One region of the Bradyrhizobium sp. WSM2793 genome, then DNA from elsewhere that is predicted to be linked to it. Evidence: riboswitches for the same ligand, from Rfam matches in the RefSeq annotation. Region 1 holds a riboswitch; each other region holds the start of a gene.

Region 1 (4,739 bases):
ACGACGCTAGGGCAGGTGGAGCAGAACTCAAGAAGCGTTTTCCCATGCGAGCTAATCGTGCTGCCCGAGGTTTTCGATGACGGGCTGAAGCCTGCGGGAAAGGCTCGCGACTGTTGCGAAGGCGTAAACACTGCGACTTTAGGGCTGATATGTCTTGCAGTTGCTCTGAGGCGTTCGGCGCTAAAGGAGCTGCGGTGCGATCTTGCTCTGCGGGACCATTTACCGAGGCCTTTCGCTCCCCTCTAACTCGTCCCGTTCCTTTGGCTCCATGCGAGCGAACCAGGAGCCAGGAGGAAAGGCCGCGATACGCTTGGCAAAAGAAGATTGCGGCTCCCAATCTTGTCCTTCGCTCTTCTCGAAAGTGATGACCCCGTTATGGGTAAAATAGCGGGGCCCTGCGATATTACAGTTCACCAAAAGCAGAACGCGCCACAGATCACCCTTCTCGGTTGGCTTGTCATTCTGCTTCGGCAAGTAGTTCACTCCGACAGGTTCAACGATGTTGCAGCGGCCCTGCCGCAGAAGATCGCCGAGCTGGCCCTGCGCGGTCGTCACAAAGTTGAAGTTGGTCGGGTCATGCAGAAAGCGAAGATTTGCGTCCCTTTCGCCATCCGCGACTTCACTGGCGATCAACGAGAGCGCCAGGGCGCGCCAGCCCAATTCCATCGGCTTTGCATAGGTCGACGCAAGTTCAATCGTCCCGTCGAGCGCGATCTTCCAGGTGATAACGTACTGTTCGTCTGATTTATTGTCCCGGTGCCTGGTCCACGAAACGAAAACATATTCATTTCGGTCAAGTTCAGCGACGCCCCACGTTCGAGGGACGAAGTGTGCCACCTTCGAGACGTTGGAGAGAATTTGTTCTATCGTCTCACCATCTTGCGCTCGCCACGTTGACTTGACTATGTCGACAAGGGGGCTGTCGTTGGCGCGAACACTGTTGCTCATGGCAGCCAGCGCGGCCAGGCAGATCAGCGGTCCACCGAGACAAAACCATAGCGCGCGTCTTCCAGACATTCTCTTCATAACCGTCCGCCCATCTGGTTTTTCATCAACACGTCTTTCAAAGCGGGCAACCTTCAACTTGTTATGCGCGAGCGCAAGAAGTTAGCGGCTACGCGACGGGGCGACCGATGGTGTCCCGCGCGAGCAGGCGCTCCCCTCTATGTCACGCGCCGCTAACTTCAGTCGCCAGCGACAGCCCCAATTTGCTGTGCTGGACATGCCCAGCAGGAGGAGACTGGGCATGCCGAGGACTTGCATTCTTCGTGCCAGGTAATAGACGGCAATTCGCACCGGTTTTATGTCCTCTTTGTCGACTTTCCGACTTGCGACGTTTCGATCGTTCCATTCAGCCTATCCATCGCGGCTTATCTATCCTCGTCACGCACCGGATATTCGACGGCGCAGGGGAACGCCTCAGTGTCCTGATGAGAATGGGGAGCACGTTTGCCGCCATTGAACCGTTTGGTTTATCGTTGCCGGAATGTGGGCCTTCGATCTCTGCCATGCCTTTGGGCACTTGTGGCCAAGGGGCCGCGGCGCGGTTGGCGCTCTTTTCGCGATATGCGGCGCTCCGGAAGTCGAGGGCAGCCTCCGTCAGCTGCGCTTTGCACAAGATGGCCAAGGACGCCAAGCCAATCTTCACCGTTGAGCATTTGGAGTCTTGCTGGCACGCAAATCAACGTGTTCGCCGCGTATGTTGCTGGCTTTCGCCAGGTGTCTTGGGCCTAATCAACACGGATCCTGTTGGTCGAGAAGGCGGCTGGGATGGCGGACGTGCTCGAAGAACCGCTGGGAAGCCGGGACTCGCATCAAATGCGTTCTGCTCGAGGCAGCAGTCCCGGCCGCGCAAGCCGCATTTGTCCTTTCCACCGATCTGGCGTGCGGCCCCACGCGCAGGTAGCTACGAGGTCATTCTGATATCGCTGATTGGAGAGCGCTTCTAAATCGTGGTCAGCGATAGAGAGACTCGGTCATTCGCGTAGCAGATGTTCGCAGCATTAGCTTGCGACATAATCTGAGAGGTTGACGGAAGAGTTCTCTTGCCGATAATCGAAGTCGTCGAGGTTCTCCGGTTTGCATTTGATCCGGAGCTAAGAGGGAAGCCGGTGAAAATGCCGGCGCTGCCCCCGCAACTGTGAGCGGCGAGCCGCTGTCCAACGATGTCACTGAAGCCTGCGCGGCTTCGGGAAGGCCGGACAGCAGCGATGACCCGCGAGCCAGGAGACCTGCCCCGACAATATATCGTCCACGGGCGGGGTGTCCCGGTGGTGCGCCAAGCAGCCGTCGCACCGCGCGACTTCCCCTGCTGCGTCCGCCATGGCCTTTGCCCCCAACATGGGGTTTACGCTATGTCTCTTCTCTCCCTTCCGGTTGCCACGCTCGGAACGCCACGCATCGGTCCCAGGCGCGAGCTCAAACTCGCTCTAGAAAGCTACTGGGCCGGAAAAAGCGGCGAACAGCAGTTGCTCGAGGACGCAGCTGGCCTGCGTGCCGCGAACTGGGCTCGTCAGAAATCTATCGGCGTCACGGTCATTCCATCGAATGATTTCTCGCTGTATGACCAGGTGCTCGACACAAGTGTCATGGTTGGCGCCATCCCGGAGATCTACGCCTCGAAAGCCGAATCCGTTTCGCTCAAGACGTACTTCGCCATGGCCCGCGGTTCACAATGCGACGACCAGGATGCGAGTTGCGGTCATGGACCGCGCGGATTTGGCGCTTCCGCGCAGGAGATGACCAAGTGGTTCGACACCAACTACCACTACATGGTCCCCGAGTTTCACAGGGGACAGACTTTCAGGCTATGCTCTCGCAAGCCGATCGAGGAGTATGAGGAAGCCAAGGCCCTTGGCTTTCAGACCCGCCCTGTCCTGATCGGGCCGGTCACATTCCTAAAGCTCGGCAAGAGTGCCGATCCTGCGTTCCAGCCACTCTCACTACTGGATGAACTGATACCGGCCTATATCGAGGTTCTGCAGGAATTGGCCAAACGTGGGGCAAATTGGGTTCAGTTCGATGAGCCCTGCCTGGTTCTTGATGTGGATGAGGGGGCGCGAAAATCTCTGCTCCATGCCTATGACCGGCTCGCCAAGGAGGGGCCGGCCATCAAGATCATGGTTGCCAGCTATTTTGGCAACCTCGGCGACAACCTGGACACCGCCTTGAGGCTGCCAGTTGCCGGACTTCACCTCGATCTGGTTCGAGCGCCACAGTTATTGGACCAGATCATTGCTGGCCGCCGAAGTGATCTCGTCATCTCGCTCGGCGTGATCGACGGCCGGAATGTATGGCGGTCGAATTTGTCCTCGCTGCGCCAGCGGCTCGAACCCGCGATTGCGAAGCTTGGCAAGGATCGTGTACAGATCGCCCCATCCTGCTCGCTGCTTCATGTGCCGGTCGATGTTGAACTCGAGACCGGGCTCGCTTCCGACGTCAAGAGCTGGCTTGCTTTCTCGGTCCAGAAGATGCGCGAGCTTGCGATCCTGGCGCGGGCACTCGCAGGCGACCAGAATGTTGCGCTAGCTCTTGCCGAGTCGGAATGTGCTGCGACTGTCCGCCTGACTTCGCCGAAAATCCGCGATGCCAATGTCGCTGCCCGGATGAGAGCGATCGACCATAGCATGCGCCGGCGCGCCAGCCCATTTGCCCGTCGTGCCGAGATCCAAAGCAATCGTTTCGGACTACCGGCTTTTCCTACCACGACGATCGGATCGTTTCCGCAGACCCCAGAGGTCCGGAATGCCCGTGCGGCGCATGCGCGAGGCGCGATGAGCGACGCGCAATACGACAGGTTCCTCAAGGAGGAGACTGCGCGCGCCGTACGTTGGCAGGAGAACATCGGTCTTGACGTCCTCGTGCACGGCGAGTTCGAGCGCAATGACATGGTGCAGTACTTCGGCGAGCAACTCGCCGGCTTCGCATTTACCAGGAACGGATGGGTGCAATCCTACGGCTCGCGCTGCGTCAGGCCACCGATCCTATTTGGCGATGTCTTGCGGTCGAAGCCTATCACCGTAGACTGGTGGCGCTACGCGCAATCACTAACGAGCAAGCTGATGAAGGCGATGTTGACCGGACCGGTGACGATCTTGAACTGGTCCTTTGTTCGCGATGATATTCCCAGAAGCGAGGTCTGCCGCCAGATTGCGCTCGCGATCCGAGACGAAGTCCGTGATCTCGAAAATGCTGGTGCGACCATGATCCAGATCGACGAAGCTGCACTCCGCGAAGGATTGCCGTTGCGCCGATCGGAGTGGACGGCTTATCTCGACTGGGCCGTAGATTGCTTCCGCATCTGCTCATCGGGCGTCGCCGATCAAACGCAAATTCATACGCATATGTGCTACTCGGAGTTCAACGACATCATCGGTGCGATTGCTGCAATGGATGCGGATGTCATCTCGATCGAGACGTCGCGCTCGAAAATGGAACTACTCGACGTGTTCAGGAACTACAAATATCCAAATCAGATCGGGCCGGGCGTGTACGACATCCACTCTCCACGCGTTCCGGAGACGGGCGAAATAAAGGAGCTGATGGCATTGGCTCGGACACGGCTGCAGGATTCGCAGCTCTGGGTCAATCCGGACTGCGGCCTGAAGACGCGCAAATGGGAGGAGGTTCGGCCGGCGCTAGCGAACATGGTCGCTGCCGCCCGCGAACTGCGCGCTGCATCCGATCCGCGAGGCCGTTAATCCCGGGTTTGGGTCTTTTCTCGACAAAGCTGATCCGCT
Region 2 (4,739 bases), on a different contig from region 1:
GCACACAGGATTTTTTCGGGCGAGGCGCCGCCAACGCCGTGACGCGCGATCGCCGCGTCGATCACGCGGGCCTTATGTGCGCGGCCGGCCGCATCGACGCCGGTGCCGCTGCCCGCGATCTCTTCGGCGCTGATGCCGAGCAGGCCCGCCGCGATCGCCGCCGACGTGGTGGTGTTGCCGATCCCCATCTCGCCGAAGATCAAGAGATCGGGCTGATTGGCTTGCGCGCGCGCAACCGCGCGCTGGCCGGCCTCGAACGCATACGCCAGCTCGGCGGGTGCGAGCGCGGCTTCGACGCTGAAATCGCGCGTGCCATGGCGCGGCTTGTCGGAGATGACACCCGCCATCGCCTCTGTTGCCAGCGTGCCGGCGTCGACCACCTCCAGGCTCGAGCCAAGCTCGCGCGCCAGCACCGAGATCGCGGCGCCGCCGGAGGCAAAGTTCGCCATCATCGCGATGGTCACGGCTTGCGGATAGGCCGAGACGCCCTGCGCGACGATGCCGTGGTCGCCGGCGAAGACGATGATCGGCACCCGTGCGGCACGCGGCTGTTCGGTCGCCTGCAGGCCCGCAAGCTCGATCGCGAGCTGCTCCAGCCGGCCAAGTGCACCGGTCGGCTTTGTCAGTTGCGCCTGCCGTGCGATCGCCGCCTCGCGATGCACGGCGGAGACATCGGGGCAATTTCGGGTGACCCATTCGGGGAGCATGCTGCCTCGCTTACGGCCTGCGCTTGAGAATGTAGCTGTCCATGATCCAGCCATGCCGCTCGCGCGCTTCCTGCCGCGCCGCGACGATGCGCGGGCCAACCTCGGCGAGCACGCCGGACATGACGATCTGATCGGGCATGCCGAGATAGGCGCCCCAATAGATTTGAATCCCGGCTGGATCAAGCGACTGGAATGCCGTGCCGCCGTCGAGCATTACAACAACGGTATCCACCCCTGCCGGCCAGCCGCCTTCGCGCAAACGCCGCCCCGTCGTGACCAGAAAGGGCTCGCCTATATCGTTGAGCGGCAGCGCATGCGCCGCGCACAGCGCCTGGATCGAGGTGATGCCGGGCACGACCTCGATGTCAGGCAGGGGATTGAGCCGCCGCGCAATGCGCAGCGAGGAGTCGTAGAGCGAAGGATCGCCCCAGATCAGCAGCGCAACCTTGCCCTCGCCTTCGAGATGGTTCGCAATCGCTTTCGACCAAGTCGCGGCAACCGCATCGTGCCAATCGTCCACGCCCTTACGGTATTCCGCCTCACCTGCGTCGCGCACGGGAAGGTCGAATTCGGCGATGGCTGTCTTGTCGCTGGTAAGCACATCCGCGCAGATCGTCCGCCTGAGATCGGCGAGATCGGACTTCGCCGTTCCCTTGCGCGGGATCAGGACGAGATCGGCGGCGTTGATCGCTCGGACAGCGGCGCGCGTCAGCTGGTCGGGATCGCCGCAACCGATGCCTATCAGGGAAAGCGTGAGCATCGCGAACGCGACGGGCGGCCTTGCTGGCCGCCCGTTCGCTTGTCTCTCAGGCCGGGTTATGCAGGCGCGGGGTGACGAGACCGGGCGCGGTGACGCCGCGCAGCGACTTCGCCAGTGCCAGTACCGCGAGATCGGCGAGCGGCTCGATCACGATGACCAGCGCATAGGACGCCGCGAACGTCGCGATGTTGGCGAGGTTGCTCATCGCAAAGCCCGAGCCATAGAGCGCCCAGAACGCCACCCAGGCGATCACGCCGGCCTGGTAGGTCGTCGAGAGCGCCAACGCCTGCCGATACTTCAAATCGACATAGGCGGTGTTCCGCGAGATGATCCGTGTGGCGATCGCCTGGATCGCGAACAGCGGCACCAGCAGCGTCGTGACGTTCATGCCGTATTGCGGGATGTCGACCGGCTCGAAGAATACGCCCTGGAGCAGCAGGCCGAATGCGAGGCCGAAGGCCGCGGGCGCTGCGCCGAACAGCAGGAACAGTGTCGAGCCGAGAATGAAGTGCACCTCGGAGACGCCGACCGGGAAGTGCGGCAGTATCTCGAAGAAGATGAACACAAGGACTGTGGTGGCGAGCGTCCGCGCTGCGAACGACGTGATGCCCTGCTCACGCACGGTCTCCACCGCAAGCTTCAGCGCAACGCCGCCTGCGGCGATGCCGGTTGCGTAACTCAACACGAGCTTGGCGCCCGTCACGACCCCGGGTTCGATATGCATGGCTCAATTCCTTCCTGCCGTCACACCCGACGGCCTTGGCCTCAAAACGTGCAGGGCCGGTCTCCTGGCTCGCGGTTCCCCGGGATTTCCGGCCTTCCCGGACCTTGCGGCCCAGTGGCTGATCGGAGTCCCTCACCGCTTACAGTCGCGGGGGCGGCCGGGGTTTTGGGCGACGCAACTGGGTCCGCCCACCCCCATTCCCGATTATGCTCCGGCGCTTTGCGCCGCGTCGAGCACCATGCCTCTCTTGTGTGCCCCTTTCGCTGAGCCTGCGTCAAGGGGCGAACGGCGGCCAAGGCTGTCATGACGGATAATCCCCCGCCAGCGCCCCAAACAGGATCACGGCGGCCGTCGAGGCGGCGCCGCCGCGCGCAAGCTGCTCGGCAAGCTCGGCGATGGTGGTGCGGACCAGCCGTTCGTCCGGGCGGCCGAGGGATTCGGCGAACAGCGCGGGGGTATCCGCAGCGAGGCCGTGCGCGACCAACTTTGCGACAAGCGCGGGGAAGGTGCGCCGGCCCATATAGACCACGGTCGTCGCCTCAGGATCGGCCAGGGCCGCCCAATTCAGATTCGGCGGCAACTCGCCGGTGACATCAGCGCCGGTGACGAATTGCACCCGGCGCGAGGTGTGGCGCCGGGTCAGGGGGATGCCGGCTTGCGCCGCGGCAACGCAGGCCGAGGTGACGCCGGGAACGATCTCGTAGCCGATGCCGGCCTCACGCAGCGTCTCCAGCTCCTCCTCGAGCCGGCCGAAAATGCCGGCATCGCCCGACTTGAGCCGAACCACGCGCACACCTGTTGCGGCATAGTCGACCAGCAGGCGGTTGACGTGGTGCTGCTTGGTCGAGGGACGCCCTGCCCGTTTCCCCACCGCGACGAGATTGGCGCCGGGCCGGGCGAGATCAAGGATCGCGCCGGAGGCGAGATCGTCATAGAGCACGACGTCGGCCTCGCGCAGCCGCGCGGCGCCCTTGAGCGTGAGAAGCTCGGGGTCGCCGGGTCCGGCGGAGATGAAGGAGACGAATCCGCTCACCGGTCCTCCGCGATCAGATGAAAGAACGTGCCGGTGGCGTGGCCGCGCTGCGAGCCGGTCTCGGCAATGACCGCGCCGGTTGCATCGTGCACGACTGCCAACGGCGTATCAGGCTGGGCAAGAATGGTCGAATAGTGGAACTCATGGCCGCGCAGACGTGCACTGGGGCGATGTCCCGGCATCGGCGCGGCCAGCGTCGCGAGACGATAACCGAGATGCATGCGACGTTTGGCAAAGCTGGTCTCGAGGCCAAGCAGGCCTGTCATCTCATGGCGAACACCGTCCGCATCGGTCAAAGCGGTTCCCAGCACCATATAGCCTCCGCATTCGCCGTGCACCGGTCGCGTTTCGGCGAAGGCGCGCAGGCCGCTGCGAAAACGCGCATTGGCCGCGATCTTGCCGGCATGCAGCTCGGGATAACCGCCGGGCAGCCAGCACACATCGGCGCTCGCGTCGGGCGCTTCATCGGAGAGCGGCGAGAATGTCGAGATCTCCGCGCCCGCCCCGCGCCAGGCTTCCAGCATGTGCGGATAGACGAAAGAGAACGCCGCATCGCGCGCGAGCGCGATGCGCTGGCCCGGCGGCGTCACGTTCAGCCCATTCGCGGCGGGTTGTGGTGTCCAGGACGCAGCCGATCGCAGCACCGCATCGAGATCGACATGCTCGGCAACGAAGCGCGCGGCCTCGTCGATCAGCTTGCCGATCTCGGCCTGCTCCTCGGCCTGCACCAGGCCGAGATGCCGCTTCGGCAGGCTGATCTCGGCATGGCGCGGCAGCGCGCCGAACACGGCAATGCCCGCGTCGTTGAGCGCACGCCGCACGAGGTCTTCGTGGCGCGGGCTGGCAACGCGGTTGAGCACGACACCGGCGAGCCGTACGCCGGGGCGATAATCACGAAGACCCGCGGCGATCGCCGCCGCGGTCTGCGCTTGTCCGGAAGGATCGATCACCAGCACCACCGGCCAGCCCAGCATCTCCGCAATGTCGGCGGTGGCACCGGTGCCGGAAACACCGGGCGCGGCGACGCCGTCGAACAGGCCCATCGATCCCTCGGCAAGCACGACATCGGCGTCCGCGCCGCGGCTGACGAGATGCGAGATCGCCCCGCGATCCATCGCCCAGCTATCGACGTTGACGGAAGCGCGCCCCGTGGCGGCGGCGTGGAAGGCGGGATCGATGTAATCGGGACCGCTCTTGAAGCACTGCACGTTCAAGCCGCGATGGCGCCAGGCGCGCGCGAGCGCCAGCGTCAGCGTGGTCTTGCCGACGCCGGAGGCCGGTGCGGAGATGACGAGGCCTGCCCCCATCACGAGCCCTCCGGAAAACGCGGCTCGGCGCCGACCGGCCGATAGCGGCGATCGTAATCGGCGGCGTAAAGGCGGCTCTCGTCGAAATCCGCAGCGCCGAGCGTCTTGCCGACCAGAATGATCGCGGTGCGCTCCATCTCGGTGCCGATGGCAGCATCGAGCGTAGCCAGCGTGGCGCGGATGATGCGCTGATCCGGCCAGCTCGCGC
Region 3 (4,739 bases), on a different contig from region 1:
GCCCGGGGCTGTGTTCGCCTCGATGCCATAGCGCACGCGCAAGGCTGGATGCTGCTTGGGGGGACGCCGCTGTTCCGTCTCTACGAGACGCCCGGCGCGCTCGCCGCACAAGAGAGATTGGCACGAAGCCAGATCTGGTCGCGCGTCTTCGCACAAAGGCCGACATGGTTGCGCCTCGGGCTTCCGGGTAGCGAAGCCGAATGGACGCGGCTTGCCGAGGTGCTAGCGCGCTAGCGCGAGCAGTCCTTCCACGTCGAGATGCTTTTCGATGTGATCGGCCAGCGCATCGAGCGCGCTTTCGACCCTGGCTTGATAGGGCTCGCCACCTGCGGGAATGTCGAGCATGGCCAGATACGCCTTGCGGAAATCATCCGACGTGAACAGGCCGTGCAGATAGCTGCCCTGCACGCGGCCATCGCGCGAGATCGCGCCTTCGGGCTCGCCGTTCAGCTTCGCAAACGGGCGCGCGCGATCCGGCCCGTCAGTGCGGCCGATGTGGATTTCGTACGCCTCGATTGGCTGGTCCGTGTCGGTATGCACGGCCGCGACACGCGTCAGCGTCTTCTGCGGACTCATCACCGTGTCCACGTCCAGAAGTCCGAGGCCCGGCGTGTCGCCTGCGGTGCCTTCGATGCCGTCAGGATCGGCGACGCTGCGCCCAAGCATCTGATAGCCGCCGCAGAGGCCGAGCACATGGCCGCCGCGGCGGTGGTGCGCGAGCAGATCGATGTCCCAGCCTTGCGCGCGCAGGAAGGCGAGATCGCCGCGCGTCGATTTTGAGCCGGGAATGATGACGAGGCGGACATCGCCCGGGATCGGCTCGCCCGGGCGCACCATCACGAGGTCGACGCCCGGCTCGAGCTTGAGCGGATCGAGATCGTCGAAATTGGCGATCCGCGACAGCGCCAGGCAGGCGATCTTGTACTGGCCCGGCTTGCGCGCGTCGCTGAGGCCGAGCGCATCCTCGGCCGGCAGCTCGCCGGCGCGGGCGAACCAGGGCAGCACGCCGAAGCCGAGCCAGGCCGTTCTTTGTTCGATCAGCCTGTAGCCATCGTCGAACAGCGAGGGATCGCCGCGGAACTTGTTGATGACAAAACCCTGGATCATCGCGGCATCGTCGGGGTCGATCACGGTCTTGATGCCGACGAGCTGGGCGATGACGCCGCCGCGGTCGATGTCGCCGACCAGCACGACCGGCACGTCCGCCTTGCGCGCAAAGCCCATATTGGCGATGTCGGCCTTGCGCAGGTTCACTTCGGCCGGGCTACCGGCACCTTCCACCAGCACCAGATCGGCGCGCCCCTTCAGCCGCTCAAAGCTCTCCAGCACCGCGCCCATCAGCGATGGCTTCATCGCGGCATAGTCGCGCGCACGCGCGGTCGCGATGCGCTTTCCGTGGACGATCACCTGCGCGCCGATGTCGGTCTCGGGCTTGAGCAACACGGGGTTCATGTCGGTGTGCGGGTCTACGCGAGCGGCGAGGGCCTGCAACGCTTGTGCGCGGCCGATCTCGCCGCCGTCGACGGTGACGGCGGCATTGTTCGACATGTTCTGCGGCTTGAACGGGAGCACGCGCAGGCCGCGCCGGGTGAAGGCACGCGCGAGACCGGCGACGATGAGCGATTTGCCCACGTCCGAGCCGGCCCCCTGGATCATCAGCGCGCGTGCCATCGAACTCAGAACTCGACGCCGGCCTGTGCCTTGATGCCGGAGCGGAAGGGATGTTTCACCAGCGTCATCTCGGTGACGAGATCGGCGATCTCGATCAACTCGTCCTTGGCGTTGCGGCCGGTGAGGACGACATGCGTCATCGGCGGCTTCGAGGTGGTCAGAAACTCGACGATCTCGGCGATGTCGAGATAGTCGTAGCGCAGCGCGATGTTGATCTCGTCGAGCACGACCATGCGCAGGCTCTCATCGAGGATCAGCTCCTTGGCCTTCTCCCAGCCGGCGCGCGCGGCGGCGATGTCGCGGGCGCGGTCCTGCGTCTCCCACGTAAAACCTTCGCCCATGGCGTGGAACTGGCAGAGGTCGCCGAAATGGCCAGTGAGCAGGCGCCGCTCGCCGGTATCCCAGGCGCCCTTGATGAATTGCACGACTGCGCAGGGAAAGCCATGCGCGACGCAGCGGACGATCATGCCGAAGGCCGACGAGGACTTGCCCTTGCCGGCCCCGGTGTGGACGATGATGAGGCCCTTTTCGCCGCTCTTGGTCGCCATGATCTTGTCGCGGGCGGCCTTCTTCTTCGCCATTTTCGTGGCGTGGCGGGTGTCGGTTTCTTCGGCCGTTTTTGTATCCGGTTCAGGCGTCATCGGGTCCCGGTCCTTCGGCTTGACAAGTGGCGGCCACCGGCAAATGGTGGCCCGGCGTTGGTTCCTGTCCTATGACAGGCGAAGAGGGAATGCGATAGGGTCCGAATCGGCAAGATTTGGGTCCAAAATGCAGCCGCCCCCGCGACCGTGACCGGAGAGATGTCCGAAGCCACTGATTCCCTCAGGGAATCGGGAAGGCGGGGATCGAAGGGGAAAACCCTGCTCCGCAAGCCGGGAGACCTGCCAGCGCGGACGAGTTTTGGACCGGCGGACGGGGTGTTCCGCGACGGGGAAAACGGGCCTTCTGAAGAATGGTCCGTGTGCCTCATCGCCTCCCGCTGTTATCTGGAAGAGGCGATGACCGTCACACTTCACGTCTGCATCACCTGCCGTGCCGGCGAGACGCCAGGCGAGGGCGAGGCGACGCCCGGCAAGCGCCTGCATGGGGCGATCCTCGACGCGGGCGTGCCCGAGGGTGTCAATGTGGTTCCCGTCGAATGCCTGTCGGCCTGCAACCAGGGCTGCTCGGTGGCGCTGAGCGCGCCCGGCCGCTGGTCCTACGTCTATGGCCGCCTGTCCGATGCGAATGCGCAGGACGTGGTCGCGGGCGCCGCGGCCTATGCGGCCGCGCCTGACGGCCTTGTGCCCTGGCGCAGCCGGCCGGAAATATTCCGCAAGCAGTCGCTTGCCCGCATTCCCCCCATTGCCGTCGTGCCGGAGGCCGCCGAATGAACTCGCTCGCAAAAGTCCCGGTTACGGTGGTCACGGGTTTTCTCGGCTCGGGCAAGACGACGCTGATCCAGCATCTGCTCAGCAATGCCGGCGGCAAGAAGCTCGCGGTGCTCGTCAACGAGTTCGGTAGTGAGGGCGTCGACGGCGAGATCTTGAAATCCTGCGCCGACGCCAATTGCCCGGAGGAGAACATCGTCGAGCTCGCCAATGGCTGCATTTGCTGCACGGTTGCCGACGATTTCATTCCGACCATGGAAAAACTGCTCGCGCGGCCGGTGCGGCCCGATCACATCCTGATCGAGACCTCGGGCCTGGCGCTGCCCAGGCCGCTGCTGAAGGCATTCGACTGGCCGGAGATCCGTTCGCGGATCACCGTCGACGGCGTGATCGCGCTCGCCGATGCCGAGGCTGTCGCCGCTGGCCGCTTTGCGCCGGATCCTGACGCCGTCGAAGCGCAGCGTGCGGCGGACGAGAGCCTGGATCACGAGACGCCGCTGTCGGAAGTGTTCGAGGATCAGATCGCCTGCGCCGACATCGTGCTGCTGACCAAGGCCGACCTCGCTGGCGCGGCGGGACTTGAAGCGGCCAAGGCTGCCATCACCGCCGAGATGCCGCGCCGCGTGCCGATGCTCCCCGTGACCGACGGTGCGATCGATGCGCGCGTCATCCTCGGTCTTGGCGCTGCCGCCGAGAACGATCTCGCCGCGCGTCCCTCGCATCATGACGGCGAGGAAGAGCACGAGCACGATGATTTCGCCTCGGTCGTGGTCGACCTCCCTGAAGTCGCCGACGTCGATGCGCTGGTCGCATCCGTCCAGAAGCTGGCGCGCGAGCAGAACGTGCTGCGCGCTAAGGGCTATATCGCGGTCGCGGGCAAGCCGATGCGGCTGCTGCTGCAGGCGGTCGGCGAGCGTGTGCGCCACCAGTTCGACAAGCCCTGGGGCGCAGGTCACAGGCGGTCGAAGCTCGTCGTGATCGGCGAGCACGGCGATATCGACGAGGCCGCAATCAGGTCAGGACTTGGTATCTGATGCACGTCGTCTTCCGCGAGAGCCGTGGTCTGGAGGAGACCGCGACGCCAAGGGATATCGGCCAGGACCCGGCCGATCTCGTGGTGCTCTCGTATTCGGATTCGGATCTCGCGGCGTTCGCAGCCGGCTGGCGGCGTGGTCGCGAGAGCCTGCCGTCATTGCGGCTCGCCAATCTCGCGGAGCTGCGCCATCCGCTGTCAGTGGACACCTATATCGAGCGCACGCTGTCTCAGGCGCGTGGCATTCTGGTTCGCCTGATTGGTGGTGAGTCCTACTGGCCGTATGGTCTGGCTGTGCTCCGGCAGCTCGCCAAGGACCGTGGCATTGTGCTGGCCGTGCTGCCGGCCGACGGTCGTGACGACCCGCGGCTCGATGCATACTCGACCCTGCCGGTCTCGACGCTGCGCCGGCTCAAGGTGCTCTGCGACACCGGCGGACCGGTCGCCGCGCAAGCCGCGATCGCACAGCTCGCACTGGCTTCGGGACTCTATGCCGGGCCTGTTATCGGCGACACCGCCGTACCCGAGATGGGGTTCTACGATCCCGCCCGCGGCGTCATTGCGGCACCGGCGCACGGCGAGGGCAGGCCGCGCGCGCTGGTGACGTTCTATCGCTCATATCTCACCGCCGCGGATACGGGCCCGGTCGATGCCCTGATCGCAGC

Evidence for each region. A riboswitch is a leader RNA that binds a small molecule or an ion and turns the genes downstream of it on or off. The one in region 1 is predicted to bind cobalamin.
Region 2: another riboswitch for cobalamin. It lies ahead of A3AS_RS0102190 (energy-coupling factor ABC transporter permease); the one in region 1 lies ahead of metE (5-methyltetrahydropteroyltriglutamate--homocysteine S-methyltransferase).
Region 3: another riboswitch for cobalamin. It lies ahead of A3AS_RS0102125 (DUF1636 domain-containing protein); the one in region 1 lies ahead of metE (5-methyltetrahydropteroyltriglutamate--homocysteine S-methyltransferase).

What each region holds. Positions count from the first base shown of each region.
Region 1 is NZ_KB902792.1:91,389-96,127, reverse strand. It holds gene A3AS_RS0125540 (nodulate formation efficiency C protein) at 220-1,083, opposite strand; cobalamin riboswitch at 2,051-2,254, shown strand; gene metE (5-methyltetrahydropteroyltriglutamate--homocysteine S-methyltransferase) at 2,355-4,700, shown strand.
Region 2 is NZ_KB902768.1:503,463-508,201, reverse strand. It holds gene cobT (nicotinate-nucleotide--dimethylbenzimidazole phosphoribosyltransferase) at 1-707, opposite strand, end outside; gene cobF (precorrin-6A synthase (deacetylating)) at 718-1,467, opposite strand; gene A3AS_RS0102190 (energy-coupling factor ABC transporter permease) at 1,514-2,191, opposite strand; cobalamin riboswitch at 2,228-2,447, opposite strand; gene cobA (uroporphyrinogen-III C-methyltransferase) at 2,493-3,224, opposite strand; gene A3AS_RS0102180 (cobyrinate a,c-diamide synthase) at 3,221-4,531, opposite strand; gene cobM (precorrin-4 C(11)-methyltransferase) at 4,531-4,739, opposite strand, start outside.
Region 3 is NZ_KB902768.1:490,037-494,775, forward strand. It holds gene cobD (threonine-phosphate decarboxylase CobD) at 1-234, shown strand, start outside; gene A3AS_RS0102115 (cobyric acid synthase) at 223-1,671, opposite strand; gene cobO (cob(I)yrinic acid a,c-diamide adenosyltransferase) at 1,677-2,312, opposite strand; cobalamin riboswitch at 2,354-2,575, shown strand; gene A3AS_RS0102125 (DUF1636 domain-containing protein) at 2,670-3,044, shown strand; gene cobW (cobalamin biosynthesis protein CobW) at 3,041-4,075, shown strand; gene cobN (cobaltochelatase subunit CobN) at 4,075-4,739, shown strand, end outside.